3 regions of the Neorhizobium sp. BT27B genome follow, and region 1 is predicted to be linked to each of the others. Evidence: riboswitches for the same ligand, from Rfam matches in the RefSeq annotation. Region 1 holds a riboswitch; each other region holds the start of a gene.
The links. A riboswitch is a leader RNA that binds a small molecule or an ion and turns the genes downstream of it on or off. The one in region 1 is predicted to bind cobalamin.
Positions count from the first base shown of each region.

Region 1 (10,178 bases):
ACCTTCGCGAAACAGCACGACATTGCCGTGCCAGCCATGCGCCCGCGTCACACCCGAAACAGGAACAGGCGTCAGGCCCGTTTCACGCTCCAGCCAGTGCAGATCGAGCAGACCACGGCGTTCACCGAACCGGGTATCCGCCTCCTGCAGCGCCACGACATCGGCACCGATCTCGCGGATGACATGGCTGGTGCGCTCGGGATCGAAACGGCCATCGACGCCGACGCATTTGTGGACATTGTAGGAGGCAACAAGCATGCCTTCCGCAGGGTCATGCGGATGAGGACCAGTATCGCGTTTCTTGCGATTGCGGATGGAGGCGATAATGCTCGCCGGAAGATTGTCGCGCTTGCTGCGGATGGGTTTGGTCATCGCTGGCAATCCTTTGACTGATAAAATACCCTAGCCGCCCGAGCGTTCCATTTTCGTTAAATGCCAGCTTCGTTAACGGCAGGTTGGGTCAAAGATAAGGCGAACCGAGCCACAGCACCCTTTCCAGCAGACGCACGACAAAGGGGCGGTTGCGCAGGCCTTCCAGCGTCACGGCCGACGCGGTTTCGATCGTCTGGTCGATGCGTTTTTCCAAAGCTACGGCAAAATCACGATCCAGCACTTCAAGATCCACCTCGAAGTTCAGCCGCAGCGAGCGAGGGTCGAGATTGGACGAACCGACATAGGCCCAACAGCCATCGATGGCCATCAGCTTGGAATGATTGAAGGCGCCGGTGGCCCGCCAGATGCGGCAGTAATTCTTGAGGATCTGGTCGAACTGCGCGGTCATGGCGCGGTCGACGAGGGTGAGATTATTGGTTTCCGGCACGACGATATCGACGGTGACCCCACGTCTTGCGGCGGTGATCAGCGCGGTGATCAGTTCGCGGTCGGGCAGAAAGTAGGGCGAGACGATGCGGATGGATTTGCGCGCCACCGAAAACGCGCCCATCAGCATCTTGTGATTGGTTTCGTTGCTGCGATCCGGCCCTGAACCGACGGCGCGCACCAGAACCGGATCGCCCGGCAGTTTTTCCGGGGCTGTGACCTGCCAGGCATCGCTATCGAGCACTTCACCGGAAGCGAACTGCCAGTCTTCCGAGGCAATGGCAAAAAGATCGGTGACGACCGGCCCGGTGACACGGAAATGGGTATCGAAAGCGCATTTGTCGCCGGAGATTTCAGCGGAAAAGCCTTCGCGGATATTGATCCCGCCGGTGAACGCCACCGTGCCATCGACGATCATGATCTTTCTGTGGGTGCGCAGGTTGGCGTAGGGCAGGCGCAGGCCCATGATGACATTGCCGTTAAAAACTTCGACGGCGACGCCACCATCGCGCAGCATGCCCAGAATGCTCGGCACCGAATAGCGGGCGCCCACCGCATCGATCAGCACCCGGACCTCAACGCCGCGCTGAACGGCCGTGATCAAGGCTTCGGCGAAGCGCGTGCCGATGCGATCCCTGTCGAAAATATAGGTTTCCAGAAGAATGCTGCGCCGTGCCGAGGCGATCGCATTGAGCATCGCACCATAAGCCTTGTCGCCGGTATCGAAGACGTCGATCGTGTTGCCGGTGGTGAAGGCATGGCGGGCGACGCGGTCTCCCAGCGTTTTCATGGCAAGAAAACGATGACCGAAGTGCGTGGTGACCGTTTCGGACGCGACATCATAGGCTTCCAGATGCGCAAAGGCACCGTACTGGACGCGCGATCGCTGGAAACCCAAAACGTTGCGGCGGATGCGGTTGACGCCGGCAATCAGATAAAGGAGCGCGCCGATGAAGGGTGACAGGATGATGACGCCGACCCAGCCGATGGCAGAGCGGACTTCCTCCTTGTTCATCGTCGCATGGATGGCCGCCGGCACGCCCATCACGATCGACAGGACGAGGAAAATATGCGGCCAGTAGGCGTAAAATGTTTCAAGCATGCTGGCAATATAGGCGCGGGCACCAAGCGTGCAATGCGGGCCGCATGACATAGTCATACGGCCCGGTCACAAGACGGTTTTTCCGTTCGTTTGCTTTACTTGGAGGCCATTGCGGCAACCGGCGGCTCGGCGCCTTCCGGGATCGGGCTGGTATAGATGATGCCCTTCTGGCGGCGTTTCAGATCCGCCCAAGCGGCATCGCGCAGCTGTTCGCTCTGCAGCGCGGCAAGGCCGGTGGCGGCCATAACCTTGGCGGTCGTTACCATGCCCTTGTGGGCAAGCGGGCTTTTTCCCTGCGTCACGACCTGCCATGTGTGCAGCTGCGTGCCGATGGCAAGCGTCGGGCCGTAGGCCTGAACCGTCGGCACCACCCAGCTGACATCACCGACATCGGTGGAGCCACCCATCTGTTTGAGGCGGGTATGCGCGGGCAGGACAAAATTGGCGAGCGGGATATCTCGCTCATCCAGTTCTTCCTGGCGCCAGCTGGCGGCGATATCTTCCGGCGTCAGCGTGGCACGGATTTTTTCCGCGAAGGCGATATCGGTGGCATCGAATTCCGGCGTACCGACGCTGTCCCAGATGTCCTGCATCGTGTCCATCAGCGGCGTGTTGACCATCAGGTTCGAAACGCCGGCGAGAATGGTGCTTTCCATGGTGGTTTCGGTCATCAAGGCCGCACCCTGCGCTACCTTCTTGACGCGTTCGATCAGCGACAAGAGGCCCGGCAGATCGGGAGCGCGCACCACGTAACGCACCTTGGCATAAGCCTGAACGACATTGGGCGAGATGCCGCCGGTATCGAGCACGGCGTAATGAATACGGCAATCCTGCTGCATGTGTTCGCGCAGATAATTGACGCCGACATTCATCAGCTCGACGGCATCGAGCGCCGAGCGGCCAAGTTCCGGCACGGCGGAGGCATGGGCGGCACGGCCGTGGAAGACAAAATCGATGCGGCAGTTTGCAAGCGAGGTTTCGCGCTGCACGCCGGCAAAATTGCTCGGGTGCCAGCTGATGGCGATATCGACATCCTCGAAAGCGCCGGAGCGCACCATGAAGGCCTTTGCGGCGCCACCCTCTTCGGCCGGGCAGCCGTAATAGCGCACACGGCCGGGCGTGCCGGTGGCTTCGAGCCAATCCTTCAGCGCCGTGGCGGCAAGCATGGAGGCGGAGCCGAGCAGGTTATGGCCGCAGCCATGGCCGTTGGCACCCGCCACCAGCGGATCATGCGCCACTTCGCCGGCCTTCTGGCTGAGGCCGGCCAAGGCATCGAACTCGCCGAGGAATGCAATGACCGGGCCGCCCTCGCCCGCTTCGCCGATCAGTGCGGTGGGAATACCGGCAACCTTGTCGGTGATGGCAAAACCCTGCGCTTCCAGCATTTCGCGGTGTGCTGCGGCAGACAGCGTTTCCATGTAGCAGGTTTCAGGCGTTTCCCAGACGCGGTTGGCGAGCTCGGTGAAAACCTCCTTCTTCTTTTCGATCGTATCGAAGACCTGAGGAAGGTTGCTGCTGCTCGTCATGTCGTGTCACCTGCACTGGAAATAATAAGGGAGCCGAACCGTAACCTACCGCTCGGCTTCGGCCAACTGCCGAAATTGTTTTGATGCCAACAGTTTTTCCAGACGTGCCCAACCCTCGCCGGATGGCAGACCGAAACGCAGATTTTCTGGGCGCTCGGAAAAGGGGCGAACGAGGATGCCGGCCTCGCCGAGTTGCTGGAACAAAGCGGATGCATAGGGGTGTCGCACCAACCGGAACAACGTCGTGCCGCCGACGATTTTTAGGCCCGCATCGGTGAGAAGATCATCGAGCCGCGCAGCATCGGCTTTCAATACTTCGCGCATGCCATTCTGCCAGTTGCGATCGGCAAGCGCCTGACCGGCAATCTGCAGCGCCGGACCGGAAATCGCCCATGGACCGAGACGCGCTTCGATGCGACGCACATCGTCCGGTGTCGCCAGCGCAAACCCGAGACGCAGGCCGGCAAGCCCGTAGAACTTGCCGAAGGAGCGCAGCACGGCAAGGGCGGGGCCGATATCGCCTGCCACACTGTGACCGGCGGGCACGACATCCATGAAAGCTTCGTCAACGACCAGAAGTCCACCCTTTGAAGCCATATGCGCGGCAAGGCGCAACAGCTCCGTGCGCTCGATCAACCGCCCATCCGGGTTGTTGGGATTGACGACGAGAGCGAGATTGGCCGCGAACAGATCCTCGAAATTTTGGGTCTCGGTGAGATCGAAACCGGCGAGACGGGCCATGCGGGCATGTTCCGCATAGGTGGGTGACAGGATGGCGGCGTTTGCGCCGGGCCGCACGCTGCCGCCAAACGCGGCTTCGACCAGAAGCGGCAGAAGGATCTGCGTTCCGGGTGCCGCCGCCACATTGTCCGCCGAGGGTGCACCGTAAACGACGGCCGCCTCGCCTTTGAGCGATCGAAGGGCCGATGGTTCAGGCAGGCGGCAGAAAGCGGTGGAAGCGATATCCGAATGCGGATAGGCATGCGGATTGATACCGGTGGACAGATCGATCCAGGGTTTTGGCGCACGCGGGAAGCGGGCGTCCGCCCCGGCCAGATTGCCGCCGTGATCGATTTTTATATCTGCCAGGGGTTCAATATTTCGCCGCATGTTTTTTACGCTCGCCTTTTTCTCCCTGCTTATTGAACGGCTCTGCGGTTATCCGCAATGGCTGGTGCGGACGATCGGCCATCCTGTCATCTGGATCGGCAACATGATCGGCGGGCTGGACAAAAGGCTGAACCGGCCGGAGCAGAGTTTTGCGCGGCGCAAGATGATGGGCGTAGTGGCGCTGATCTGCATTCTCGGCAGCGTGATTGTGGTGACCGCGGGCCTAGGCTGGCTGCTGGGCGGCTCGCTTGTCGATTTTGCCGTTCTTGCGGTAATAGCATCCAGCCTGACGGCCCAAAAAAGCCTCGAAGACCACGTTCTGGCGGTCGCCGACGCGCTGGATGCAGACGGATTGGTGGCCGGCAGAAAAGCCGTGTCGATGATCGTCGGCCGCGACCCGGACCAGCTGGACGAACCTGCCGTCTGTCGCGCCGCCATCGAGAGCCTTGCGGAAAACTTTTCCGATGGCATTACCGCACCTGCCTTGTGGCTCGGGATCGGCGGACTGGCGGGCGGTGCCGCCTACAAGGCCACCAATACCGCCGACAGCATGATCGGCCACCGCAGCGAACGTTACGAGGCCTTCGGCTGGGCAGCAGCTCGTTTCGACGACCTGATCAACCTTCCGGCCTCGCGCCTGACGGCGCTTCTTTTCGTTCTCGCCGCGTTTTTCGTGCCCGGCGCGTCCGCGAAGGATGCATGGAAAACCGTATGGCGTGATGCAGGAAAACACCGCTCGCCGAATGCCGGCTGGCCGGAAGCGGCGATGGCCGGCGCTTTGGGGCTGGCACTGGCAGGCCCCCGCGTTTACGGCGGCACTCTGGTACCCGACCATTTCATGGGGGCCGGCGGACGCCGCGAAGCAATGCCGACCGATATTCGTAAAGCGCTGAAACTGGCGCGTTTCGCCGATATCTTGATGATCGCCTTTTTCGGCCTGCTGGCTCTTGCCGGCCTGGCTATTTCGCGAGCCTGAGCAACGCCTCGATATCGAGATGTTTTTCCATATGCTGCGCCAGCCGGTCCAGAACCTCATCCACTCCGGCTTCGTAATCGATGGTCGACGCCTTACCACCAAGACGTTGCAACCATGCCGAACGCTGGCGGTCATCGGCAAACAGGCCGTGGACATAAGTGCCGAAGACCCGGCCATTTTTCGCGGTCGCACCATCGGCAGCACCGGCAATCCGTGCAAAGGGTCGTTCGCAATCAGATCCGGTCGTCTGGCCGATATGCATTTCATAGCCGGCAAATGAAATGCCGTCAGCGCTGATGCCGGTGACAGCCTCAAGGCGTTTTTCGCTGGAAAGCGTGGTGTCCACATCCAGCAGGCCAAGGCCCTCCACCGTAGCGGAAACGCCTTCCATGCCATCGGGATCCCGCACCGTGCGGCCCAGCATCTGGTAACCGCCGCACAGGCCAAGCACATAGCCGCCACGTCGCACATGGGCAGCAAGATCGATATCGAAGCCAGCCGCCTTGAAGGTTTCGAGATCCGATATGGTCGCCTTCGAGCCTGGCAGAAGCACAAGATCGGCATCGGCCGGCAAAACTTCGCCGGGGCGCACCCGGATGACATCGACATCCGCTTCGGCATCGAGCGGATCGAGATCGTCGAAATTGGAAATATGCGGCAGGACCGGCACGGCGATGCGGATTTTGGCGCCCGTCTTGTCGATAGCGGCAGCATCGAGCGCCAGAGCATCTTCGGCCGGCAGGCGGCGGGCTTCACTGAAGAAAGGCAACAGGCCAATCTGTTGCCAGCCGGTATGCGCTTCGATCATCGCCATACCATCGGCAAACAGGGTGGGATCACCGCGAAACCGGTTGACGATAAAGCCTTGGATCATCGCCGCGTCTTCCGCATCCAGCACCAGTTTGGTGCCGGCAATGCTGGCAATGACGCCGCCGCGGTCGATATCGCCGATCAGGATGACCGGCACATCGGCAGCGCGAGCAAAGCCCATATTGGCAATGTCGTTGCGGCGCAGATTGACTTCCGAGGCGCTGCCGGCGCCTTCGACCAGAACGATATCGGCCTGTGATTTCAGAAGTTCAAAGCTTTCCATGACACGCGGCATCAACGCCGCCTTCATGCCCTGATATTCGGATGCTTTCGCATTGCCCTGCACGCGGCCCTGCACCACGACCTGCGCCCCGACCTCGCTCTGCGGTTTCAGCAGAACCGGGTTCATATGCACCGACAGCGGCACCTTTGCCGCCCGCGCCTGCAGGGCCTGCGCGCGGCCGATCTCGCCGCCATCCGCCGTCACCGCCGCGTTGTTGGACATGTTCTGCGGCTTGAACGGCTGCACTTTGAGGCCACGATTGGTCAGCGCACGCGCAAGGCCTGCGACAAGCAGCGACTTGCCGACATCCGAGCCGGTTCCCTGAAACATCAGCGCGCGTGCGGTCATGATTTTTTAAAACTCGATGCCGGACTGGGCTTTTACGCCCGCCTTGAAGTGATGTTTGACCAGCGACATTTCGGTCACCGTATCGGCCGCCTCGATCAAGGCAGGCTTGGCATTACGGCCGGTGATGACGACATGCAGGTCCTCGCGGCGTGCCTTCAGCGAGGCGATGACGACATCGAGGTCGAGATAATCGTAACGCAGCGCGATGTTGAGTTCATCGAGCAGAAGAAGCCCGATGGACGGATCGGCCATCAGTTCCTCAGCCTTGGCCCAGGCGCGTTCGGCGGCCGCGACATCGCGCTTCAGGTCCTGCGTTTCCCAGGTAAATCCCTCGCCCATCGTGTGCCATTCGACGCGATCGCCAAACAGTTCCAGCGCCGGCCGTTCGCCGGTTTCCCATGCGCCCTTGATGAACTGCACGACACCGACGCGTCGGCCATTGCCGAGCATGCGCAGCGCCAGACCAAAGGCCGCCGTCGACTTGCCCTTGCCGGGGCCGGTATTGACTATCAGCAGACCTTTTTCCAAAGTCTTTTCCGCCACTTCGGCATCCTGCACCGCCTTGCGATTGGCCATCTTGCGCTGGTGGCGCTCGGCTTCCTGCTGGTCGATCTCTTTCATTTCGGCTCCTCGGCGACGGCTCGTTTCGGGAAGCGCGGACTATAGGGGATTCGTTTCGCGCGGCAATCCATGCCGTCTACAAGGGCGTTTGCATTGACACTGCGTGTACCGACGCCTAGGGAAAGGGTGACGGTCTTTTCCCGGCAACGGGGAAAGCTAAGAGGGAACGTGGTACGGCCGGTCTTCAGGCTTCAAACCACGGCTGCCCCCGCAACTGTAGGCGGTTAGCCCCGCACCACGCCACTGAAAGCGATTTCGGGAAGGCGGCGATAGGGCGACGATCCGCAAGCCAGGAGACCTGCCGTCAGAGACAGAAATTCCAGCCGGGCGGGGTGCTCCGGCAAGGATGTTTTTTTCAGGCGCGACCGGCATCCAGTCATCGCGCCCGCACCCCGCATGTTTTGAATTAGACGGGGTAGATGCTTGGATTTCTTCCAGCCCGACGACGACCAGAAAACTGACCCCGCTGCAAAAACGCCGGCGGTAACGATTTTTGTGTGCGCCAGCTGCCGCGCCAGCGAAGGCTCGACCGAGGAACCTAGTCAGGGCACGCATCTGCTCAACGCAACCGTGGAAGCAGCGGCTGAACAGGTGCCGAACGTCACTATCAAAAGCGTCAGCTGCCTTTCCAACTGCAAGCGCGGCCCAAGCGCCGTGATCGCACGGCAGGACGGCTGGACCTATGTATTCGGCCATCTCGACCTCGAAAACGCCGCCGACCTGATCACCGGCGCCGAACTGATCGCCACCTCGGCCGACGGCCTGATGCCCTGGAAGGGCCGGCCGGACTGTCTCAAGCGCAACATGATCGCCCGTATTCCGCCCTTCGATTTCAACGCATAGACCGACATTCAGGAAAAGCTCATGACCGCCAATCTCGCCCGTATTCCCTGCACCGTCGTCACCGGCTTTCTCGGCGCCGGCAAGACCACGCTTCTGCGCCACACGCTGCAGAACCTCGAAGGCAAGCGCCTTGCCGTTATTGTCAACGAGTTCGGCGATGTCGGCATCGACGGCGAAATCCTGAAAAGCTGCGGCATCGAAAACTGCCCGGACGACAATATCGTCGAGCTGGCCAATGGCTGCATCTGCTGCACCGTGGCCGACGACTTTGTGCCGGCAATCGACAGGATTCTTGCGCTTGAGCCGAAGGTCGACCATATCCTGATCGAGACGTCCGGCCTCGCCCTCCCCAAGCCGCTGATCCAGGCATTTCAGTGGCCGAGCGTGAAAAGCCGCGTCACCGTCGATGGCGTTGTCGCTGTGGTCGATGGTCTGGCACTGGCCGAAGGCCGCGTCGCCGACGACATGGAAGCGCTGGCCGCCCAGCGCGCCGAGGACGATAGTCTGGACCATGACAACCCGGTCGAGGAAGTGTTTGAAGACCAGATCGCCTGCGCCGATCTCGTGATCCTGACCAAGGCCGATCTTCTCGATGAAAAGGGTCTGGCGATCGCCACCGCGCATGTGACCGAACATCTGCCGCGCGCCGTGCGCATCGTGCCGGCCTCCAATGGCGTGGTCGATCCGGCCGTATTCATCGGTCTGGGCCTGGCCGTCGAAGACGATATCGAGAACCGCAAGACCCATCACGACGACGAGCTGGACCACGAACACGACGATTTCGACAGCTTTGTTCTGGATATGCCGGCGATCACCGATCCGGCTGAACTCAGCCAGCGCATCGCCGATGTGACGGCGGCGGAAAAGGTGCTGCGCATCAAGGGTTATGTGGAAGTGGCCGGCAAGCCGATGCGTCTTCTCGTGCAGGCCGTCGGCCCGCGCGTCAACCACTACTTTGACCGCCCCTGGGCAGCCAATGAAGAGCGCCGTTCGCGTCTCGTCGTCATCGGCGAAAAGGGCATCGATGCGGCCAAGATCGAAAAGATCCTGGCGGCCTGATGCATATCCTCGCCACCACGTCCTCGTCTCTTGACGACCTGATCGAACCGGTCGACCTCGACCAGACGCCGGGCGACGTGGTGGTGCTGTCCTTTACCGACAGCGATCTGAACGGCATTGCCTCCGCATGGGCCAAGGGCGGCGAAAGCATGCCGTCGCTCAGGCTCGCCAATATTTCCGAACTGCGCCACCCGATGTCGGTCGATCTGTGGATCGACAAGGTGGCGCGTCACGCCAAGCTCATTCTCGTGCGTATCCTCGGCGGCCATGACCGCTGGCCTTATGGCGCCGACGAACTGGCCCGCATGACGCGCGCGCGCGGCGTGACGCTCATCATGCTGCCCGGAGAATGCAGCGAGCGCGACGCGCGGCTGGCCGCGGGCTCGACAGTTTCGGCCGCCGAACTCGACCGGCTGCTCTCCTATTTTCGCGAGGGCGGTCCGGAAAACATGGTGTTTCTGGCCACGCGAATGGTCGGGCTTGTTCAGGGCAAGGCGGCGGAGGCGGCCGATGCGGTAAGCGTGCCAAAAGCCGGGTTCTATCATCCCGGCCGTGGCGTTTGCGAAACTGCGGATACGCTTCTGGCCGCGATGCCGGGTGCGGCCATCGTGCCGATCCTGTTTTATCGATCCATGCTGCTGGCCAGTGACGTCGCGCCGATCGATGCCTTGTTCGATGCCT
Region 1 is NZ_JBCIYT010000007.1:288,382-298,559, forward strand. It holds gene AAIH70_RS20345 (endonuclease/exonuclease/phosphatase family protein) at 1-372, opposite strand, end outside; gene AAIH70_RS20350 (phospholipase D-like domain-containing protein) at 461-1,921, opposite strand; gene AAIH70_RS20355 (M20 family metallopeptidase) at 2,017-3,447, opposite strand; gene cobD (threonine-phosphate decarboxylase CobD) at 3,493-4,557, opposite strand; gene cbiB (adenosylcobinamide-phosphate synthase CbiB) at 4,556-5,533, shown strand; gene AAIH70_RS20370 (cobyric acid synthase) at 5,517-6,974, opposite strand; gene cobO (cob(I)yrinic acid a,c-diamide adenosyltransferase) at 6,981-7,595, opposite strand; cobalamin riboswitch at 7,709-7,915, shown strand; gene AAIH70_RS20380 (DUF1636 family protein) at 8,019-8,438, shown strand; gene cobW (cobalamin biosynthesis protein CobW) at 8,460-9,497, shown strand; gene cobN (cobaltochelatase subunit CobN) at 9,497-10,178, shown strand, end outside.

Region 2 (10,178 bases), on a different contig from region 1:
CACGCTCGAAGGCCGCCCGTCCGGGGCGGCCTGTCGGCGGATGCTTTTACTCCGGCGCCCCCGGATGCTTGTGGATCGGGTCCACCCAATAGACCGCTTCCGGTTTCTCGACCGGATCCACATCGGTGATATTAACGACCACCGCCTCGTTGTCGGAGCGCACCAACACGCATTCCAGCACGTTGTCCGGGTCGGCATTGATTTCCTGATGCGGCACATAGGGTGGCACGAAAATGAAGTCACCGGGGCCGGCCTCGGCGACATATTCCAGCTTGTCGCCCCAGCGCATACGCGCCTTGCCGCGTACGACAAAGATGACGCTTTCCAGCGCGCCGTGATGGTGCACGCCGGTCTTGGCATTCGGTTCGATCGCCACCGTCCCAGCCCAGATCTTCTGTGCGCCGACACGCGCATGGTTGATCGCCGCCTGCCGGTACATGCCGGGTGTCTGCGCTGTATTGTCGTCGAGTTGATCACCCTTGATGACGCGCACGCCATTGTGTTTCCAGTGATCATCGTCGTGATGATGGTGGTGGTCATCCGCCATGCGCCATCTCCTTCATCTCATTTGAATATCGACGTCCCGCAGTAATCACCTCTAAGCCACGAGCACAGCGATGTTAACCCTGTCGTTTTTGCGCCCCATTGGTTAATGCATAAAAATGAAGTTTAGATCAAATAATATATTAATGCTTACTAAGATACCCGGCATGGATAGCGGGATAGCCCATTGGTATATTGATAAAATCCGTTAAAAATCGCTTCAGACACGTCTAACTTGGTTAATATCGGGCGGATGGAGAACACATTCGGCCATCCTTGGCACCGATAGCATAACAAATTCATGTTTTTAGCTGTCATGATCAGTCATGAAACACAACATCATCGTCGCCCATGACGAATAATCACTTTTTCTTTTAATCCAAAATTAATTGAGGGCCAATATCTTCAGAATCACCGGCTGAACTGTGTGAACAAACAATATGCCGGAAAAGAATTCAAACCCTATTGTTTGGTGGGATTCTTTTGCATGAACGCGACTGGAACAGGTGTCCAACACGCCTGAACATGATGTCCTTCCAGCGCCTCGGCTCGGGCGAGCCATGTTTCAATCTACTTCCGTCCGCCAGAAACTTCGCAACGCAATGCATCGACACCAAGCAGAATGCAGATACGCGGGCACGGCTGCCTGTGTCTTTCGCATTTTACTGCCGTCACTATCGATGTTTCTGTTTCGGTAAAGTTCAACGTCGAAGAAACAAGTATAGGCCCGCAAAATGACATCGATTATCTCTTCCTTTTCGACGGCTCAGATCCAGAAGCTGTCGACTGCGACCATCGCCACCCTCAAAGAAGATGATGTGAAAGCGCTGACCGAAGCGCAGGTGAAGGTTTTGAGCTCGGCTCAGATCGGCGCCATCAGTGCTGACCACGTCGATGTATTGAGCGACGAACAGTTGAAGGCGATTTCGGCCAAGTCGATTGTCGGCCTCAAGGCAGAACAGATTGCTGCCATCGACGACAGCAAGATTGCCCTCTTCTCGACGGCACAGATCGCTGCGCTATCGTCTACGCAGATGAGCGCATTGAGCGAAGATCAGGTCACCGCGCTCGACGCCACACAGATCGCATCGCTTAGCGCAGCCCAGATCAGCGGCCTCAGCGCGGGCGACATTGGAAAATTCACGGCTGACGAAATCGGCGCCATCAGCGCCAAGGCCATATCGGGCCTCGCAACAGACGCAGTCGCCGCGCTCGGCGACGATGATCTGGCTGCTCTCAAGCCGGCACAGATTGCCAGCTTCAGCCTCAACCAGGTCAAGGCGCTGACGGCCGCCCAGTTTGAAAAGCTCACTGGCGACGGCCAGGTGGCAGCACTGACGTCATCGCAGGTTTCGGTACTGAGCAACGAACAGCTCGCCAAGATTGATGTCACCAAGATCAGTGCCAAGGCCATCACCGGCCTGACCGCCGGTCAGCTGACGGGAATGACCGACACAGAGACAAAGAAGTTCGAACCAACGCAGATCGGTCTGCTTAACGCAAAGCAGCTAGGCGGGTTCGCCAGCGGCGACCTGACCGAAGCACAGATTTCTGCCGTCAGCGCAAAGGCGATTTCCGGCCTCGGCACCGACGTTCTGGCTGCCATCGACAAGACCAAGGTTGCAACCGTTCTGTCGACCGCCCAGGTCGCAGCGCTTGGTGCAAACCAGGTCAAGGCCCTGACGGCCGACCAGATCGACGAACTCTCCGCTGACCAGGTTGGCGTTCTGGGTTCGACCCAGGTTGCCGCCATGACCACCGCGCAGATCGAAAAGCTCGATGTTGCCAAGCTGTCGGCAAAGGCCGTCCCTGGGCTGACCTCGGCGCAGATCGGCGCGATGAGCGACACGCAGACCAAGAGCCTCGTCGACACGCAGCTTGGTGCCCTGACAGCCAAGCAGGTTGCCGGCTTTGCCGCAGGCGACATCGACTCTGCAAACATTTCCAAGATCAGCACCAAAGCAGTCTCCGGCTTGTCCGCAGAATTCATTGCCGGCATCACTGCTGCCGATATCCCCACGGCCCTGTCGACCGGCCAGGTTGCAGCTCTGGGTACCAACCAGATCAAGGCTCTGACTGCGGCACAGGCTGAAAAGCTGTCTGCAGAACAGATCGGCGCGCTCTCCGCCACACAGGTCGGCGCTCTGAGCAACGAACAGCTCGCCAAGATTGATGTCACCAAGATCAGTGCCAAGGCCATTACCGGCCTGACCGCCGGTCAGCTGACGGGAATGACCGACACAGAGACAAAGAAGTTCGAACCAACACAGATCGGCCTGCTTAACGCAAAGCAGCTGGGCGGGTTCGCCAGCGGCGACCTGACCGAAGCACAGATTTCTGCCGTCAGCGCAAAGGCGATTTCCGGCCTCGGCACCGACGTTCTGGCGGCCATCGACAAGACCAAGGTTGCAACCGTTCTGTCGACCGCCCAGGTCGCCGCGCTTGGTGCAAACCAGGTCAAGGCCCTGACAGCCGACCAGATTGACGAACTCTCCGCTGACCAGGTTGGCGTTCTGGGTTCGACCCAGGTTGCCGCCATGACCACCGCGCAGATCGAAAAGCTTGACGTTGCCAAGCTGTCGGCAAAGGCCGTCTCCGGCCTGACCTCGACGCAGATCGGCGCGATGAGCGACACGCAGACCAAGAGCCTCGTTGACGCGCAGCTTGGTGCCCTGACAGCCAAGCAGGTTGCCGGCTTCGTAACGGGTGATCTGGACGCTGCAAACATTGCCAAGATCAGCACCAAGGCTGTCTCCGGCCTGACCGCAGAATTTATTGCCGGTATCGCCGCTGCCAGCATCCCGACCGCCCTGACGGACGGTCAGGTCGCAGCTCTGGGTGCAAACCAGATCAAGGCCCTGACAGACGCGCAGGCAGAAAAGCTCACCACAGGTCAGATCGGCGCGCTCTCTGCCACACAGCTCGGCGCATTCAGCGAAGCCGCGCTCGCCAAGATCGACGTTACCGCACTTTCCGCAAAGGCTGTCGCAGGCCTCAGCAAGGCGCAGGTCGGCGCACTGTCCGACGATCAGGTCGAAGACCTGACCGCAGGCCAGATCGCCTCCTTGTCCGCAGACCAGCTGTCCGGCTTCACAGGTGCCGACATCGGAAAGTTTGCCGATGACGAGATCACCGCGATCAGCGCCAAGGCGATTTCCGGCCTGTCGCTCGAAGCGGTCGCCGCTCTCGACGATGGTCAGATTGCAGCACTCCAGCCGGCTCAGATCACCGCAATGAGTGCCAAGCAGATCGGTAGCCTCACTGCTGACCAGTTCAGCAAGCTTGGCGACACCCAGATTGCCGCAATCGATGCCAAGGCGATTTCCAGCATCCTCCCTGCTGCGATCACCGCGCTGACCGACACCCAGCTGGGCGCCCTCAAGCCGGCCCAGATCACCGCATTGAGCAACGCACAGATCGATGGCCTGTCGGACACACAGATCGGCAAGCTTACCGAAACACAGCTGGGCGCCCTGTCCTCCACCCAGGTGGCCGGCCTGAGCGATGCTCAGCTCGCCAAGGTCGATCTGACCAAGCTCTCGACCAAGGCCATTCCCGGCCTGACGGCGGAGCAGTTCGGCAATATGGGTGCAACCCAGCTCGCCACGCTCACCGATACGCTGATGGGTTCCTTGACCAGCAAGCAGATCGGCGCCTTTGCAGACGGTGACCTGACTGAAGCCCAGATCTCCAAGATCAGCGCCAAGGAAATCACCGGCCTGTCCACCGACATCATCTCCAAGATCGCTGCCGACGACATTGATGATGCCTTCACGGCCGCTCAGGTCTCGGCGCTGAGCACAAACCAGATCAAGAGCCTGACAGACGCGCAGATCGAAAAACTGAGCGACACACAGCTTGCGGCACTGACCTCCACGCAGGTGGCGGTACTTTCCGACGAGCAGGTTGCCAAGCTTTCCGTCCAGAAGCTGAGCACCAAGGCCACGGCTGGCTTGACGACGGCACAGATCTCCGCGCTGTCCGAAACGCAGACAAAGGCCATCACCACCGCGCAGATCGCCACGCTGACGGCAAAACAGCTCGGTGGCTTCCAGACCGCTGCGGAGCTGACTGACGACCAGATCGGCGCGATCAGCACCAAGGCAATTTCCGGCCTTTCCGATACGGTCGTCGGCGGTTTGGGCACCACTCAGATTGCAAAGCTTTCGGCTGGTCAGGTTGCCGCACTCAGCACCAACCAGGTCAAGAGCCTCAGCACTGCCTCCATCAAGGCCTTGGACGACACTCAGCTTGGCGCCCTCACGGCCAACCAGGTTGGCGCATTGAGCAACGACCAGATCAAGGAGCTCGACACCGGCGATATCGCCAAGCTCAGCAACAAGGCCGTGGTTGGCCTGACCGCCGACCAGATTGCCAACATGACGCTGACCCAGGTGGCAGAGCTGACGACCGGTCAGATCGGCGTATTGTCCACCGCCCAGATTGCCGGACTGGCAACCGATGCCATCAAGCAGTTCACGGCAGACGAAATCGCCGCGATCAACACGAAGGCTATTGGCGGTCTGTCCGTGGAGGACATCGCAAGCCTCGGCAAGACACGCCTTGGTGAGCTTACGGAAAAGCAGCTTGCGGCAATGGACAACAAGCAGGTCGAAGCCGTCATCGCTGCCTACCAGGTAGCCTGATCCGAGATGAAGACAAGATCGGCCGCATACAGGCGGCCGGTCATTGCAGACAGAGAAAGGGCGGCCCTTTGCGAGGTGCCGCCCTTTTGCATTTCACTGAGCAGGCGTTTTTTCCGCCTGCGAAAACAATCCATCCATGCGCGGCTTGGCGCGGGCCGGTAGCGAGATCAACTTGTAGCTTTCCGGAAGCTTTGCCTCCCCCACCTTGATCAGCATGACCATGCCCATGCCCAGATGCGGTGAGCATTTGATCCCGTAAAAGCCGGGCTTGTCGAAACCGGTCTCGAACTGGTCGTTGATACGGCTTTTGAAACCTTCCGCACCTTCCGGGATCATGCCATCGATCGTCGCGGCATTGTGGCTCTTGTGGGTGGGAACGAACACGACCCGATCACCGGGCTTGATTTCCAGATAATCCGGCTCGAATACCATCGGGCCTTTTTCGCCCCGGTTCAGCATCTTGACTTCGAAAGTCTCGGCCATCGCATTGCCGGAGAAAACCGCCAGTGCCAGCGAGGCGAGGATGGGTCTGAGAACTTTCATCATGTAAAATCGTCCTTCGTGGGAGAAATTCGTCTTCTGCCGCCGGCGCGAAACCGCACATGGCAGATACCGTCTTCATCGGGGGAAACCGAGGCATCCACGCCGAAGACAGAACTGATGGTGGCGGCTGTCAGGACATCATGCGGCTTGCCGATCGCCGTCAGCCGACCATTGTCCATGATCGCGATCCGATCGCAGAACATGGCAGCGTGGTTGAGGTCATGCAGGGCCGCCACGACCGTCAGATCCTGTCGGCGCACGAGGTCGAGCAGATCGATCTGGTGGCCGATATCGAGATGGTTGGTTGGCTCGTCAAGCAGCAGCACACGCGGTTCCTGTGCGAGTGCGCGGCCGATATGAAGCCGCTGCCGTTCTCCGCCGGAAAGGTGATGCCACTGGCGATCGGCCTTGTCGGCCATATCGACATTGTCGAGCGCGGCATCGACGATCGTGTCATCCTCGACCGACCAACCGGACAGCGGCCCGAGATAGGGCGTGCGCCCCAGCTCAACCGCCTGACGGGCGGTGATGCGCTCCGCCGTTTCCGCCTGCTGTTCGACAAAGGCTAGCTTTTGGGCGACCTCCCGGCTGCCGATGGAGCGCATGGGCATATCACCCAGCATGACCTGACCGGACAGTGGTTTGCGAATGCCGGCCAACATCGACAGCAACGTGCTTTTTCCAGAACCATTGGGGCCGATGATCCCGAGAAATTCCCCTGACGCGACCTCGAAGGAGACATCGCGGACGATCTCCAGACGGCCGGCGGACCAGCAGAGATTTTGCGCGGACAGCTTCATGGCCGCGCCCTCTTCTGCCCGAGGATGAAGGCGAAGGCCGGCGCGCCGAACAATGCGGTGATGACACCGATCGGCAGAACCTGACCGGAAATGATGGTGCGCGACAGTATGTCGGCGACAATCATGAAAATAGCGCCGACCAGAGCCGTGACCGGCAACAGCCGACCATGCCGGACGCCGACGATCAGCCGAGCCGCATGCGGGATGACCAGACCGATAAAGCCGATCGAGCCGACCAGCGACACCATCGCTGCCGTCATCGCCGCCGCCGTACAGATCAGCACGACCTGCACCCGGCGCACCCGGATGCCGAGCGAGGCGGCGGCCTGATTGCCGAAGGCGAAGGCATCGAGCGCGCGGACATGCCAGAGGCAGATCAGCAGGCCAATGATGGTGACCGGCAGCGCCAGACCGACATCCGGCCAGCGCACGCCGGACAGGTTGCCGAGCAGCCAGAACATGATGCCGCGCGCCTGTTCCGCCGTCGCCGACTTGGTGACGACGAAGGAGGTGATTGCGTTGAACATCTGCGAGCCGGCGACACCGGCGAGAATGATGGCATTGCTGCCGCTGCCGGCGCGCACGGCCAGAAGGCTGACGAGCAGGAAGGCGGCGAGAGCGCCCGCAAGCGCGCCCATCGGCATGGTCAGCATGCCGGCCCCGAAACCGAGAAGGGCAACGGCGACAGCACCGGTGGAGGCACCGGCCGAAATACCGAGGATGTAGGGGTCTGCCAACGGATTGCGCAAAAGCGACTGCAGCACCGCACCGGCCAGCGCCAGCGACGCGCCGCAACAGGCGGCAACGACGGCGCGGCTGAGGCGATAGCTCCAGACGATGCCTTCATCGAGAGGCTCAAGCGGATAACCCGCACCGAGCATCCGATTGGCAACCGTTTTCACCACCACATCGAAGGGAATGGAGGTTTCGCCGATCGCCGCACCGGCAATCAGCGCCACCAGAAGAAGAACGAGCGCCGCAACTGCGGCGCCTGTCCCTCCAAGTTTTGCTGGAATGCGTTTCACTGCGATCGGCTTTATTTGGCCAGACCGGCAGAGGCGACCGCATCAGCCAGCACTTCCAGACCTTCGATCGTGCGAATGGTCGGGTTCATGGCCTGCGCATCCATTTCAACCACATGGCCTTGCTTGAAGGCCGGCATCAGGCTGGCAACCGGGTCTTCCCTCAGGAACGCGTGCTTGACGGCAACATCATCGGCCGGGAAACGACGGCGATCCATCTTGCCGGCAACGATGATGGTCGGGTTGGCCTTGGCGATGGTTTCCCAGCCGACGGTTGGCCATTCCTCATCGCTTTCGATGACATTCTTGATGCCGAGCGCCGACATGATGTAGCCCGGCGCGCCATGACGGCCGGCAACGTAAGGATCGATATCGAGTTCGGCGCTGGAGAACCAGAAGACAGCCGAAAGCTTGCCATCCGCCGACGCGATCTTTTTGCGCGCGGCGTCCTCACGTTTTTTCAGGTCGGCTACAACTTCCTCACCACGATCCTGAACATTGTAGATGACCGCCAGATCGCGGATTTCCTGATAGATCAGCTCCATCGAAAAGACGCCGGTGCGCACGCCATCGCCACCACCGGAATTGTCCTTGCCAACACAATCGGCCGGCGATGTGTAAACCGGCACGCCGAGTTCGGCGAACTGTGCCGGGGTACCAACCACACCTTCCGGGCCGATCTGCCACTGGAACTGGGTGGTAACTAGATCAGGTTTCTTGCCGATCACTGCTTCAAAGCTCGGATCATTATCGGCAAGGCGCTCGACCTTGGCATTGACCTCTTCAAAACCCTTCAGCACCGGGCTGACCCAGAGCGCAGTACCGACCACCTTGTCGGAGAGACCGAGCAGATAAAGAACTTCCGTGACACTCTGGCCAACCGAAACGGTTTTCGAGGGCGCCTGCTTGAATGTCAGCTCAAGGCCGCAATTCTTGATCGTCAATGGATATTGCGTTTCGGCAGCAGACACGGTGGTGGCCAATGACAATGAAGCGGCAGCCAAAAGGCCAGCGCTCAACGCCCGGCGCGTAAAATGAAACATGGTCTCTCCTTGAAGGGTGTGATCGATGGGAAGCGGCAAGGCGTGTCACAGCACCTGCCGGCAGACAGCCGACATCGACGGATGAGGGATAAAGACCATGGAGTGCGCATAAGCGCTCGGAAGCATCATAACGTGGTCCTCTTCCGGGCATCCCCGCCCGTAACGATAGCTCTGTCCTGACGGCAGGTCTCCTGGCTCACGAACATGACGTCCACCTGCCTTCCCATGCCGATCACGACACAGTGGCCAGATACCCTTCGGGCATCTCGAGGATGGACGGTGATCCGCTTACAGTTGCGGGGGCAGCCACGGCATTGGTCCGGTCAAGGTCCGCACCGTGTTCCCTATTAATCCCATTGCTTTTGGCGTTGGAAACCGTCGACGCTGACTTAGCTGGCAGATGCGCCCGCCGTCAATGCCAATAGTGTATGTTATGTAATATCATTACAGTCAAGTTGTATACTGAGGATTTCCATACCATCAGCCGGGATTGATGGAAGCCAGCATAGTTGAACGGGCCGTGTGCAGATGCAGGCGGCAGCTTTCGCGCGCCTGGGAAAGGTCCCCACTCCGCAATCCCTCGATATAGGCCAGATGCTCCCCCAGAGCCCGATGATTGCGGGCGCTCTCGTCCTTTTTGTTCCACTGGTAGTGATAGTGAAAAATCACCGACATCACGCCCTGGATATTGCCGAGAAACCGGTTGGGAACGACGCTGTCGACCAGCTTGTGAAACCGGTGATCGAGATCGGAAAACTCGCGATTGCGGCGCTCGAAATCGTCGAGCAGGGCGTGATGTTCATCCGCGAGCAGAGACAAATCGCCCCAGAGCGGATCATCCTTCGGCAGCGCCACAAATCGATCGACAGCCCGGAACTCGATCAATTCGCGCATATCGAACAGTTCCGCGACGAAATCGACGGTCAGGCCAAGCGTGCGCCAGCGGCCGTTGCTCTGTCGTTCCAACAGGCCGAAATGGCTGAATTTTCCGAGGCAATCGCGAATGGCCGATGTCGACACGCCGAACTGCCGGGCAAGATCAAGACCATTGATCGTATGGCCGGGGCTGCAATCGGGCCCGACCAGCCATGCCATGAACTTGCGCTCCACCATGTCGGCCAGCGGCTCCAGATCGGCATCGGCAATGTAGTCGTTACGCTTCGGCAGGCGCAACAGCTGCTTGGCACGCCCGTCTATGGTGATGATGCCGCGCATGGCGAGCGCCGCCAGCACCGCACGCACAGTCGTCCGACTGATGCCAAGTGTCGCAGCCATGGCCGGCTCCGATGGCAGCGCGGCCTCCACCTGTGTGGCGGCCAGCATGTCGAGGGCCTGATTATAGCTGCGTTTGAAGAGGGCGTTGGTTTTCATGACCGGAAAAGGGCGCCTTGAAATGACACTTGGCAGAAGCTGTTTTTTATAACTGCTCTTTTTATATAAAAAACAAATTGCCTGCAAGGCGATTGTCTTTTATCCCAAAAGAACAGTTTACTGCATGTTACGGGAGAGGAAGACATGCCACGCGAATTGCGATGCTGCGCGCTCGTCACGCCTCGACTGGTCATCATTTCAAAGAATTAC
Region 2 is NZ_JBCIYT010000004.1:50,149-60,326, forward strand. It holds gene AAIH70_RS12025 (cupin domain-containing protein) at 47-547, opposite strand; gene AAIH70_RS12030 (hypothetical protein) at 1,278-5,189, shown strand; gene AAIH70_RS12035 (pseudoazurin) at 5,283-5,735, opposite strand; gene AAIH70_RS12040 (ABC transporter ATP-binding protein) at 5,732-6,532, opposite strand; gene AAIH70_RS12045 (FecCD family ABC transporter permease) at 6,529-7,557, opposite strand; gene AAIH70_RS12050 (ABC transporter substrate-binding protein) at 7,569-8,597, opposite strand; cobalamin riboswitch at 8,762-8,992, opposite strand; gene AAIH70_RS12055 (GntR family transcriptional regulator) at 9,078-9,968, opposite strand.
Region 2: linked by a shared signal. The riboswitch ahead of AAIH70_RS12050 (ABC transporter substrate-binding protein) and the one ahead of AAIH70_RS20380 (DUF1636 family protein) in region 1 are both predicted to bind cobalamin.

Region 3 (10,178 bases), on a different contig from region 1:
TCCGCCCGAGGCCAAGCTGCGCAGCTATCGCCGAACGGTCACGCTCAACCGCGGCCATGGCGTCGAGACCACCGATATCCACGAGGGCGACCTGCCGGCCACCCTGTCGCTGATGCTGCGGGAAAAGCCGGTGGTTGAAGGCGGCATCATCCATGTCGGCGACCTTGGTCTCATCGAGGTCGAAGGTGGCCGCGACATTCAGGTCGAAACGATCGAGATCAATGACGCAAGGCTGAAAATCTCATGGCCTGCAAAACTTTACCGGCTGCGCGTCCCGTTCGCGGACACGCGCCTGACATTGCGGATCGTCTGAGGAGGACGGGATGGAACTGACACTGAAAGTGATCGATGGCGCCGGTGCCGTGAAGGCGCAAGCGTCGAATGGCGATGAAGTTTTTCTGGTTTTCATGGATGAATATCAGGCGGGCGATCAGGTCGTGGTCGAAGCCTCCGAACCCGGCCATATCGTGCTGTCGCTGGATGATGCGATGCCTCCGACGCTCGTTTATCTGGCGGCTGAAAACTATGCGCTGGCCGTTCCCTTCGAGATCAAGCGCGCGCCCTACTCGCCTCGGTCCTTCACCGGCGAGCGTCATCGCCTGCATGTGCGAAAAGCTCGCCCGGAAGAGAGCGCTCAACGCCGCAATCTGGCGCTCAATCCATGGGATGACCACGCCAACACGACACTGTTTCCGCACGCGCATGCCAATGTCGAAACCCGCGGTGAATCGCAGTTCTTTGCCCGCAACGCGATTGATGGCGAAAAGGCCAATGACGATCATGGCCACTGGCCCTATACGAGCTGGGGCATCAACAAGGACCGGGAAGCAGCGCTGACGATCGAGTTCGGCCGCCCGGTCAGGATCGATGAAATCGTGCTTTATCTGCGCGCCGATTTCCCGCACGACGCCTGGTGGGAAAAGGCGAGCGTTACGCTCTCCACTGGCGAGACCCATACATTTTCGCTGATCAAGACCGGCGCGGCGCAAGCCTTTCCGATCAAGGAGCAGACGGTGGAATGGGTGCGGCTGCACAGTCTCATCAAGGCGGATGATCCCTCGCCCTATCCGGCATTGACGCAGATCGAGGTCTGGGGTCGGGATTGATCGAGCTGACGGCAGCGGCAATGCTCGCTGCCGAAATCAGTTCGAACCTGCCCGCGAATTCCGTAGCAGATCGCGATACCGGATCTGGCTGCCGCGCAGATGGTCGCGCATGGCGTTGCGGGCGGCTTCCTCGTCGCGATCTGAAATCGCCATGACGATCGCCTCATGCTCCTGATGGATCAGGCGGCGATAGGCAGTCTGTTCGGCGGGTTCTGGGTCCGGCACCGGGCGCGATTGCGGAATGACGGCGCCGCCGTGAAACTCCAGATGCTGGCGGAACAGTGGATTGTTGGTGGCGTCGGCGATCGCGAAATGCAGGGCCAGATCGGCCTCGCGGATCGATTCATTGCGCTCGATACAGCGCAGCACCTGCCGGTGACATTCGAAAATCGCCTCTTCCTGAGCCGGAGAACGGCGCGCGGCGGCAAGGGCTGCCGCCTCGATTTCCAGCGGAGCGCGCACTTCCAGCACTTCCAGATCGGAGGAAACCCGCGCCTTGTCGATCCTTCGGTTATTTGCCAGAGCGGACGCCGGTTCCAGCACAAAAATGCCCGCACCCTGGCGCACTTCCACCAGCCCGTCGGATTTCATCGCCGCCACCGCCTCGCGGATCACCGTGCGGCTCACCTTGTGGGCTTCGGTCAGCTCCGCTTCGCTTGGCAGCTTGTCTCCGGGGGCATACTGGCCGCTGGAAATCGCCAACCGGAGGCTCTCGCCCACCTGAAACACCAGAGACCCGGCTGTCTTGCTTCGATCCTTGGTTTGCACCACCACGCCCAATTCCTTGTCAAAGACTTGCGGCGATGTTTTTGCTCGCCCGATCCGTTTCATCGCGATACTTGTATGATAAGTTAATGCAAACATCAATCTTCGCACGGATTGATGTTTGCCATGTTCACCGGTTAAGCATCGGAAATATGGTGGAGAAGCCGGTTGTCCGGACAGGAATGGCCGCAAAAATGTCAATTCGTATGATGACAATAAGCGGCGGGAGGAGAACAAGAATGATGGATTGCGACGTCAAACGCGATATCGACACGGCGAGAGAAGACCGGCTGCAATTCATGACCTGGGAGCGGCAGCCCGGTGATATGGACAGCGACGGCCAGAAAAAACGAAGAGCCGATTTGGCGAAAAGTGCCGGTGCGCGGATCGCGGACACGGCCTATATCGCCGGTGATGCACGCATATTCACCTCCCGGCTGGTGGTCGGGGAACACTCATGGATCGCAGGCCATGCTCTGGTGCGGGGCGATGTCGAGTTTGGCAAGAACTGCTCGGTCAACGCCTATGCCTGCCTGTCGGGAAAAATCCGCTGCGGTGATGGCGTGCGCATTGCCTCGCTGGTCTCCATCGTCGGCTTCAACCATGGTTTTGATGATCCCGATACGCCGATCAACGACCAGCCGCATGTCACACTCGGCATCACCATTGGCGATGATGTCTGGATCGGTGCCAATGCCGTCATTCTCGATGGCGTGACGATCGGGCGAGGGGCGGTCATCGCCGCCGGTGCCGTCGTGACAAAAGATATCCCCGAACTCGGCATCGCCGCCGGTGTGCCGGCCAAGGTGGTGCGCCGCCGCGGTGAAAGCGCTTTATCCACCAAATCCCGGCGCTCGGAAGTCGAGGCGGCGTTGAAACGGATCGGCGACATTGCCGGCAGCGAATGGCGCGACGTGCTTGCCCACTACTGCACACCAGCGGGGTACATGTCGGCCGGTGCCGATGGCGTGGTGCACGCCGCCCTCCGGCACGAATGCGACGCAATCGAAATCGCCGCCGGTTTCGGCCACGCGCCGCAGGGCGAAGAGGCGCAGGATCTGGTGGCAAGGCTGCAGGCCCTGCAGGATCCCGAAACCGGTTTCATTCCCGATCCCTATAATCCGCCCGACCGCACGAAAAATATCCGCGAGGATTCCGCCTCGCTCTACCATGTGCTTTCGGTCGGTTATGCGCTGGAAATTCTGGGTTCCCGCCCGCGTCTGCCAATTTCGGATGTCGAGCTGGAACCGGCCGCGCTCTGCGACTGGCTGGAAGCCCTGCCGTGGTCGACGCGTGCCTGGTGGAGTGGTGATCGTGTCGATTCCATCGCAACGGCGCTCTATTTCAATGCGCGGTATTTTAAGACCGGCAGGGGCAAGGAAGTGCTGTTCGGCTGGCTGGCAACGCATGTCGATCGTGCCACCGGCCTCTGGGGAAAACCAACAGAGGCGCAGGGCCTGCTGCAACCGGTCAACGGCTTTTATCGCCTCACCCGTGGCGCTTATGCGCAGTTCGGCGTGCCGGTGCCGCTGCCGGAAGCGGCCATCAATTCGGTCATTACCAACTACCGCAATCACGACGGTTTTTCCGGCGAGAGCTACAATGCCTGCAATCTGCTCGACACCATCCATCCCTTGTGGCTGTGCCTGAAACAGACGGATTTTTCGCGCGCGCAGGCGGAAACGATTGCCGAAAACGTCATTCTGCGTGGCGCCGAGAGATGGCAGACGGGCAGGGGCTTTGCGTTTGCAGACCGCCAGAACCCCGGCCTTCAGGGCACGGAAATGTGGCTGTCGACCCTGCATCTGGCGGCCGATCTTCTGGGGGTGGAAGAAAAATTTGCCTTCACGCCGAAGGGTGTGCATCGCACCCGCGCGGTCGGCATGGGGTTATGAAGGGCTTCGAAAAGGTGGGTTCTTAAAGGGCAATGACGCCGTGCGAGCACCGGGCATGGTGTGATTGAAACGTGGCTCGGAAAACCCACGATGTGCATGGATTGATCACTGCTCGAGCAGGCTACAGTCTCTGGGCAGCACATCATTGGCAGGAATGCGGCAAAGGCGGACATCCTTCGAAGTCTTCAGGATGATCCGCGCTATGACCGCAGAGTCATTCTTAGGTCATCCAGCGTGTATCACGGTGGGTGCGGTGGCGACGGGCAGCCGCCATCCGCTGGTTCAGACAATCGGAAAACTAGCCAGCGAGCTCTCTCCGGACGATCTCAGCTCCTGCACTCAAGGCATTCAGCTTGCCTCTTGCCACACGACGGGACAGAGGGGCCATGCCGCAATTGGTGCAGGGGCAAAGGTTTTCTGCGTCGACAAACTTGAGCGCCTTGCGCAGCGTTGCAGCGACCTCCTCCGGGGTTTCGATGGTATCGCTTGCCACATCGATGGCTCCGACCATCACTTTTTTCCCTCGTACAAGCTCCAGAAGATCCATCGGAACATGAGAATTGTGGCATTCGAGGGAGATCATGCCGATGCTGGATTTCTGCAGTTTGGGGAGAGTTTCCTCATACTGCCGCCATTCTGACCCAAGCGTCTTTTTCCAATCCGTATTGGCCTTAATGCCGTAACCGTAGCAGATATGGACGGCGGTCTCGCACTTCAGCCCTTCGATTGCCCTTTCCAGAGTGGCGACACCCCAGTCATTCACCTCGTCAAAGAAAACGTTGAAAGCAGGTTCGTCGAACTGGATGATATCGACGCCGGCCGCCTCCAGTTCCCTTGCTTCCTCGTTGAGTATCCCGGCAAATTCCCAAGCGAGCTTTTCTCGGCTCTTATAGTGCCCGTCAAAGAGTGTATCGATCATCGTCATCGGACCCGGCAAAGCCCACTTGATCGGCTGTTTGGTCTGCTGACGCAAAAACCTGGCGTCTTCGACGAAAACCGGCTTCTGGCGAGAGACAGTGCCGACAACTGTCGGGACACTCGCATCGTAGCGATCGCGAATTCTGACGGTTTCGCGTTTTGCAAAATCGACCCCTTCGAGGTGCTCGATGAACGTCGTGACGAAATGTTGGCGTGTTTGCTCGCCATCACTGACGATGTCGATGCCGGCCTGTTGCTGATCGTCCAGCGAAAGGCGCAAGGCGTCTCTTTTGCCCTCCAGCAATTCCTCATCCGCCAGTTTCCAGGGCGACCACAGTTTTTCGGGCTGCGCAAGCCAAGAGGGTTTCGGCAGGCTGCCGGCGGTCGATGTGGGGAGAAGTTTCTTCACAATGGGGACCTCTTCTAAGTGTTGATCAGGCGGCGCAGTGAGCAAACAGTTGCTCAAGGGCAGCGCGGTATGGCTTGATGAAGTGTTCTTCGGTGAACTTGGCCTGATCCACCGCCAAGCGACTTCGTTCGTCGCGGTCGTAGGCGATCCGGGTCAGCGAATAGTCCTGGTGTTTCAGATTGGGCTGGTAAAATGTCCCGGCCGCTGCATTCGCATTGTAGATTTCAGGGCGATAAATCCTCTGAAACGTTTCCATCGTGCTGATGATGCCGATCAGTTCGATATTGGAATAATCGCCCAGCAAGTCGCCAACAAAATAGAAAGCCAGCGGCGCGACGCTGCCCGCAGGCATGAAGTGGCGAACCTGCAATCCCATTTTCCCGAAATACTGGTCGGTGGACGAGAATTCATGCTGCCGGTACTCGACGCCCATGACGGGGTGATGATTTTCGGTCCGGTGATAGGTCTTGCTGGTCGAGGCGCTGATGCAAATGACCGGCGGCTTGCGAAACTGCGACCGGTAGGCATCTGACTGCAGAAAGGACTTGAACAGCTTCCCATGCAGGTCGCCGAAGTCGGCCGGAATACTGAAGGCAGGCAGGCTCCTGTTATACTCCGGCAGCACCACGCTGAAGTCGTAGTCGCGCACGTAGGAGGAGAAGTTATTCCCCACAATGCCTTCGATACGTTCCCCGGTTTTGTGATCTACGATCGTCGTCTTCAGTATCTCGATGAGAGGAAATTTCTCGCCATCAACATCCAGGTTCATTTCGACCGAAATGATCTCCAACTCGACCGAATAACGGTCAGATTTGGGATTATCCCAGTGTGCGAGGGCATTGAAGCGGCTATCGATCATCGCCAAGACATTGCGCAGGTTTTCCTGCCGCTTTTCGCCTCTGGCCAGATTGGCAAAATTGGTGGTGATGCGCGTATGTGCCGAAGGACGATAATCCTCGTCGAAGGGTAGGCTTGTGATCGTGAAACTGCAGGTCTGAGACATGTTGTGCCCCTATAAAGTTGGGGGCATGGGTCTGCGGACGCATAGCAAGATCGGCCGCGACGATGCAGCCTTTGCTACGGCACACTGGGACACCCCGCCCGTGGACGTTATTTCGCCAAAGGCAGGTCTCCTGGCTCACGGTTCATCACTTCCGTCCGTCTTCCCGGGGTAAACCAGTGACATATTGGACTTCAGCTCGCCGCTTACAGTTGCGGGGGCAGCGTCGGCTTTTCCGCATGACACGGAGCACCGACTTCCCTCTTAGCCCAGGCACGTTGCAGGCAACGACCGGGGAACCTTAGGCATGGTGACCATATTGCAAGTTAAGTCGCCGGTCAACATCATATAACGATATCTTTATATCGTTAAGTCTCTGCTGCAGTTGTAGGTGCGGGCCAAATGATTGCATTCGGCATCAACAGAGGATTCTCGCAGGCGCAGGCTTGGGCCGCGGCAACCAAATATAGATGGCTGACTATCGGCGCAATTCCGACGGGCGCAGGTGAGCATGCGTGATGACCGCAATGGGGCGACCGCAGCCCTGGCATTCTCGCGTCTTCTCTCGTCCCCGAGACATCCAACCCCCAAAACGCAAACAGGCGGCCGAAGCCGCCTGTCCAAAATCTCGAGCCGAAACCGGATCAGCCGGCGGCCGGAACCAGCAGTTCTTCGCAATAGCTGGAACCCTTGGAGCCGGGGCGATCGGCAACGATACGGATGTCTCGGATGTTGTAATCCGAAGAAACCGTCAGCGTCGCCGCGCAGCTGACGCTGGCGCTCTTGCCATTTTCCATCTTGATGCGCTTGTAGCCGCCACGCCAGTTGTAGACGGTGGAGGAACCGCTTGCGACGTCGCTGTATTGCGGGCCATAGGCGGCAAAAAATTTGCCGGCCGACTGGCCGACCCAGCGTGCCGAAATCGGGTCCGACTTCAGGGGAGAAGCGGTGGTGCATGCGGAAAGCGCGACTGCGACGACAGCCAGCGCGGCAAGACGGGTGTTCATGGTTCTGGTGGCCCTTGTTGAAAAACCGGGCAGCCGTCCCGCCACCCTGGAAATGCAATATTTCGCAAGCGGCCTAGCAGATTTCCGTCATGTTTCGCGAGAGGCTTTCCCGCATCTGCGAAAAAACTTTAGCAATCGCACTTTTATGTCACGCTTTTGCTGCGGCAAACGCCTCAGTTCTCGCGCATGGCCCGTGCCACCTGGTCGGTCAGCGGTTTGACCAGATAGGAAAGCGCCGATCGTTCGCCCGATTGCACAAAGGTTTCCACCGGCATGCCGGCCACCAGCGTCAGGTCGCCCAGCTTGTTGCGCTCATCCTGAGGAATGGTGATGCGCGCCGAATACCAGCTTTCACCGGTCTGCTGGTTGTGGTTGAGGTCGGCCGACACCGTTTCGACAATGCCGTCGATCTCCGGCGTGGTGCGCTGGCTGAAGGCGGAAAACCGCAGGCCCGCTTTCTGGCCGGCGCGGACCTGATCGATATCGGCCGGCCGGATCTTTGTGTCGATCACCAGCTTGTCGTCGGTCGGCACGATCTGCATCACCGTTTCGCCGGGTGAAATCACCCCGCCGATCGTGTGCACAGCCAGTTCATGCACGATGCCGGCCTGTGGCGCGATGATGTCGATGCGCTTCAGCTGGTCTTCGGCGGCAATGCGCTGTTCAGCCAGTTCCGCCAGCTTGTTGTCGATGTCGCGCATCTCGGTCAGCACTTCGGCAAGGCGGTCCTGATCCAGTTGCAGGATCTGCAGTTCGGTTTCGGAAATGCGGGTGGCTGCGCGGGCAATCTCGGCAATCAGCTGGCCGCGTTCGCCATCCAGCTGCGCCTTGGTGCGTTGCAGTTCGGAAAGCCGGGTAAACTGCACCAGCCCTTGTTCGCTGAGGTTGGAAATGCGTCGCAACTCCTCGACCACCCAGGAGAGTTCCTCGTTCTTGGCGTCACGCCGCACTTCCAGCCCGGTGCGCTCCTGCTCGATCTGGCCGATCTGCTGGCGAAGCCGTCCCTTCTGGCCCTCCATCGTCTCGCGCCGCGCCCTGAACAGCGCCGTCTCGGCGGAGATGTATTCGGAAACGGCAGGCTCCGACAGGCGTCCGGCCAGATCGTCGGGCACCTTCAAATCCTTCTGCTCGTCACGCTCGGCAATCAGGCGCATGCGCCGCGCGCCCAGCTGGTCGATCTGCTTGGTGACGACCGAAAGGTTGGCGCGGGTAATGGTGTCGTCCAGCCGGATCAGCAATTCACCGGCTTTCACGCGGCTGCCGTCTGTCACGCGGATCTGGCCGATGATGCCGCCTTCGCGGTGCTGGATACGTTTGGCCGATCCTTCCACCACGATCGTGCCGGTGCCGATGACCGCGCTTGAAAGGTTGGCCGTCGCGGCCCAACCGCCGGCACCGACCACGAGGGCACCGACAGTGACCGCCGAGGCCAGAAGATAACGGCGAATGGCTTGTGATGCCGGCGTTTTGGGACCTTCCTCCAGCTTGAACCGCTCGAGAAACTGCAGCCGCTGGCGAAATCCGGGCCAAAGAGATTTCAGGTCGAATATCATATGGCGATCCTCTTGCCGGGCTTGCTGGCGTCCGGTGCCTCGGTCGTCTCGTTCTCGGCCAAGCCCGTGGCCGGTTTCGGTCGCTGGCCTTCTTCCGCCTGTCGCGTCGTCTTGCGCAACACTTCATCGCGCGGACCAAACGCCACCATCGCGCCGCCATTCATCACCAGCACATGGTCCAGCGCCTGAAGCGCGTTGGGCCGGTGGGCAACCACGATGATGATCGAGCCGGCCGCACGCACGGCGGTTATCGCGCGGGTCAGCGCCACTTCGCCTTCGGAATCCAGATTGGCATTCGGTTCGTCCAGCACGATCAGGAAAGGTTTGCCGTAAAGCGCGCGGGCAAGGCCGATGCGCTGGCGCTGGCCGCTGGAGAGAATGGCACCGTGATTGCCGATGGCGGTGTCGTAACCGTCTGCCATGGAGAGCACCAGATCATGCACGCCGGCAAGCTTTGCCGCCTCGATGATCAGCTCCGGGCTGGCTTCGGGCGAAAAGCGGCTGATGTTTTCGGCAATCGTGCCGTCGAACAGGTCGACGCCCTGCGGCAGATAGCCGATCGAGGGGCCAAGTGCTTCCGGGTCCCATTGGTTCAGTGCTGCGCCATCGAGGCGGATGCTGCCGCGCGCTGCCGGCCAGATGCCGACCAGCGCACGCGAAAGCGTCGATTTTCCCGATCCGCTGGGACCGATGATGCCCAGTCCCTGGCCGGCAAACAGGCTCAGCGAAACATCATGGATGATCGGCTTGGCGCTGCCGGGCGGAATGATGGCGAGGCCGGCAACCGACAGCGAGCGTTTTGGCGCCGGCAGCGGCATCGGGCTGCGGTCATTGCCATAACGCTCCAGCGTTTCCTCCAGCCGGCGGCGCGACTGGCGAGCATTGATGAAACTGCGCCACTGGCCGATCACCATCTCGATCGGCGACAGCGCCTTCGAGGTCAGGATGGACGAGGCGATGATGGCGCCGGGGGAGGCCAGTTGCTGGATCACCAGCCAGGCGCCGAGCGCCAGAATGGCCGATTGCAGCGCCATGCGAAAGATCTTCGAGACGGCCGAAAAGCTGGCGGTCAGGTCGCTGGTTGCCGTCTGGCCCTCGACGTAGCGGCGGTTCACCTCGTCGAAGCGGGCGGCATAGGCGCTGCGCATGCCCATCGCATGCAGCGGTTCGGCATTGCGTTTCCCCGCCTCAACCAGTTCCCAGCGGGCCGAAACCAGCTGCGACAGTTTTCGCGTCGGGTCGCGCAACAGGAATTCGCTGGAGAATGTCAGCGCCATCAGGAAGGCGGCGCCGGCCAGCGCCGCATAACCGAAATAGGGATGGAAGATATAGAGGATGATGATGTAGAGCGGCATCCACGGCAGGTCGCAGATGGCGATCGGGCCGGAACCGCTCATGAAGCCGCGGATCTGGTCGAGATCACGCAGCGGCTGCGAAACCGCATCGCCTCGCGCCATGTTGAGCGGCAGCGACAGCACCGTGTTGAAAGTGGGATCGCTCAGCTGTTCGTCGATACGCCGGCCGA
Region 3 is NZ_JBCIYT010000004.1:238,281-248,458, reverse strand. It holds gene AAIH70_RS12935 (heparinase II/III domain-containing protein) at 1-313, shown strand, start outside; gene AAIH70_RS12930 (carbohydrate-binding protein) at 324-1,106, shown strand; gene AAIH70_RS12925 (FadR/GntR family transcriptional regulator) at 1,143-1,874, opposite strand; gene AAIH70_RS12920 (acyltransferase) at 2,111-3,766, shown strand; gene AAIH70_RS12915 (methionine synthase) at 4,065-5,093, opposite strand; gene AAIH70_RS12910 (DUF1852 domain-containing protein) at 5,119-6,096, opposite strand; cobalamin riboswitch at 6,200-6,412, opposite strand; gene AAIH70_RS12905 (hypothetical protein) at 6,738-7,100, opposite strand; gene AAIH70_RS12900 (HlyD family type I secretion periplasmic adaptor subunit) at 7,274-8,653, opposite strand; gene AAIH70_RS12895 (type I secretion system permease/ATPase) at 8,650-10,178, opposite strand, start outside.
Region 3: linked by a shared signal. The riboswitch ahead of AAIH70_RS12910 (DUF1852 domain-containing protein) and the one ahead of AAIH70_RS20380 (DUF1636 family protein) in region 1 are both predicted to bind cobalamin.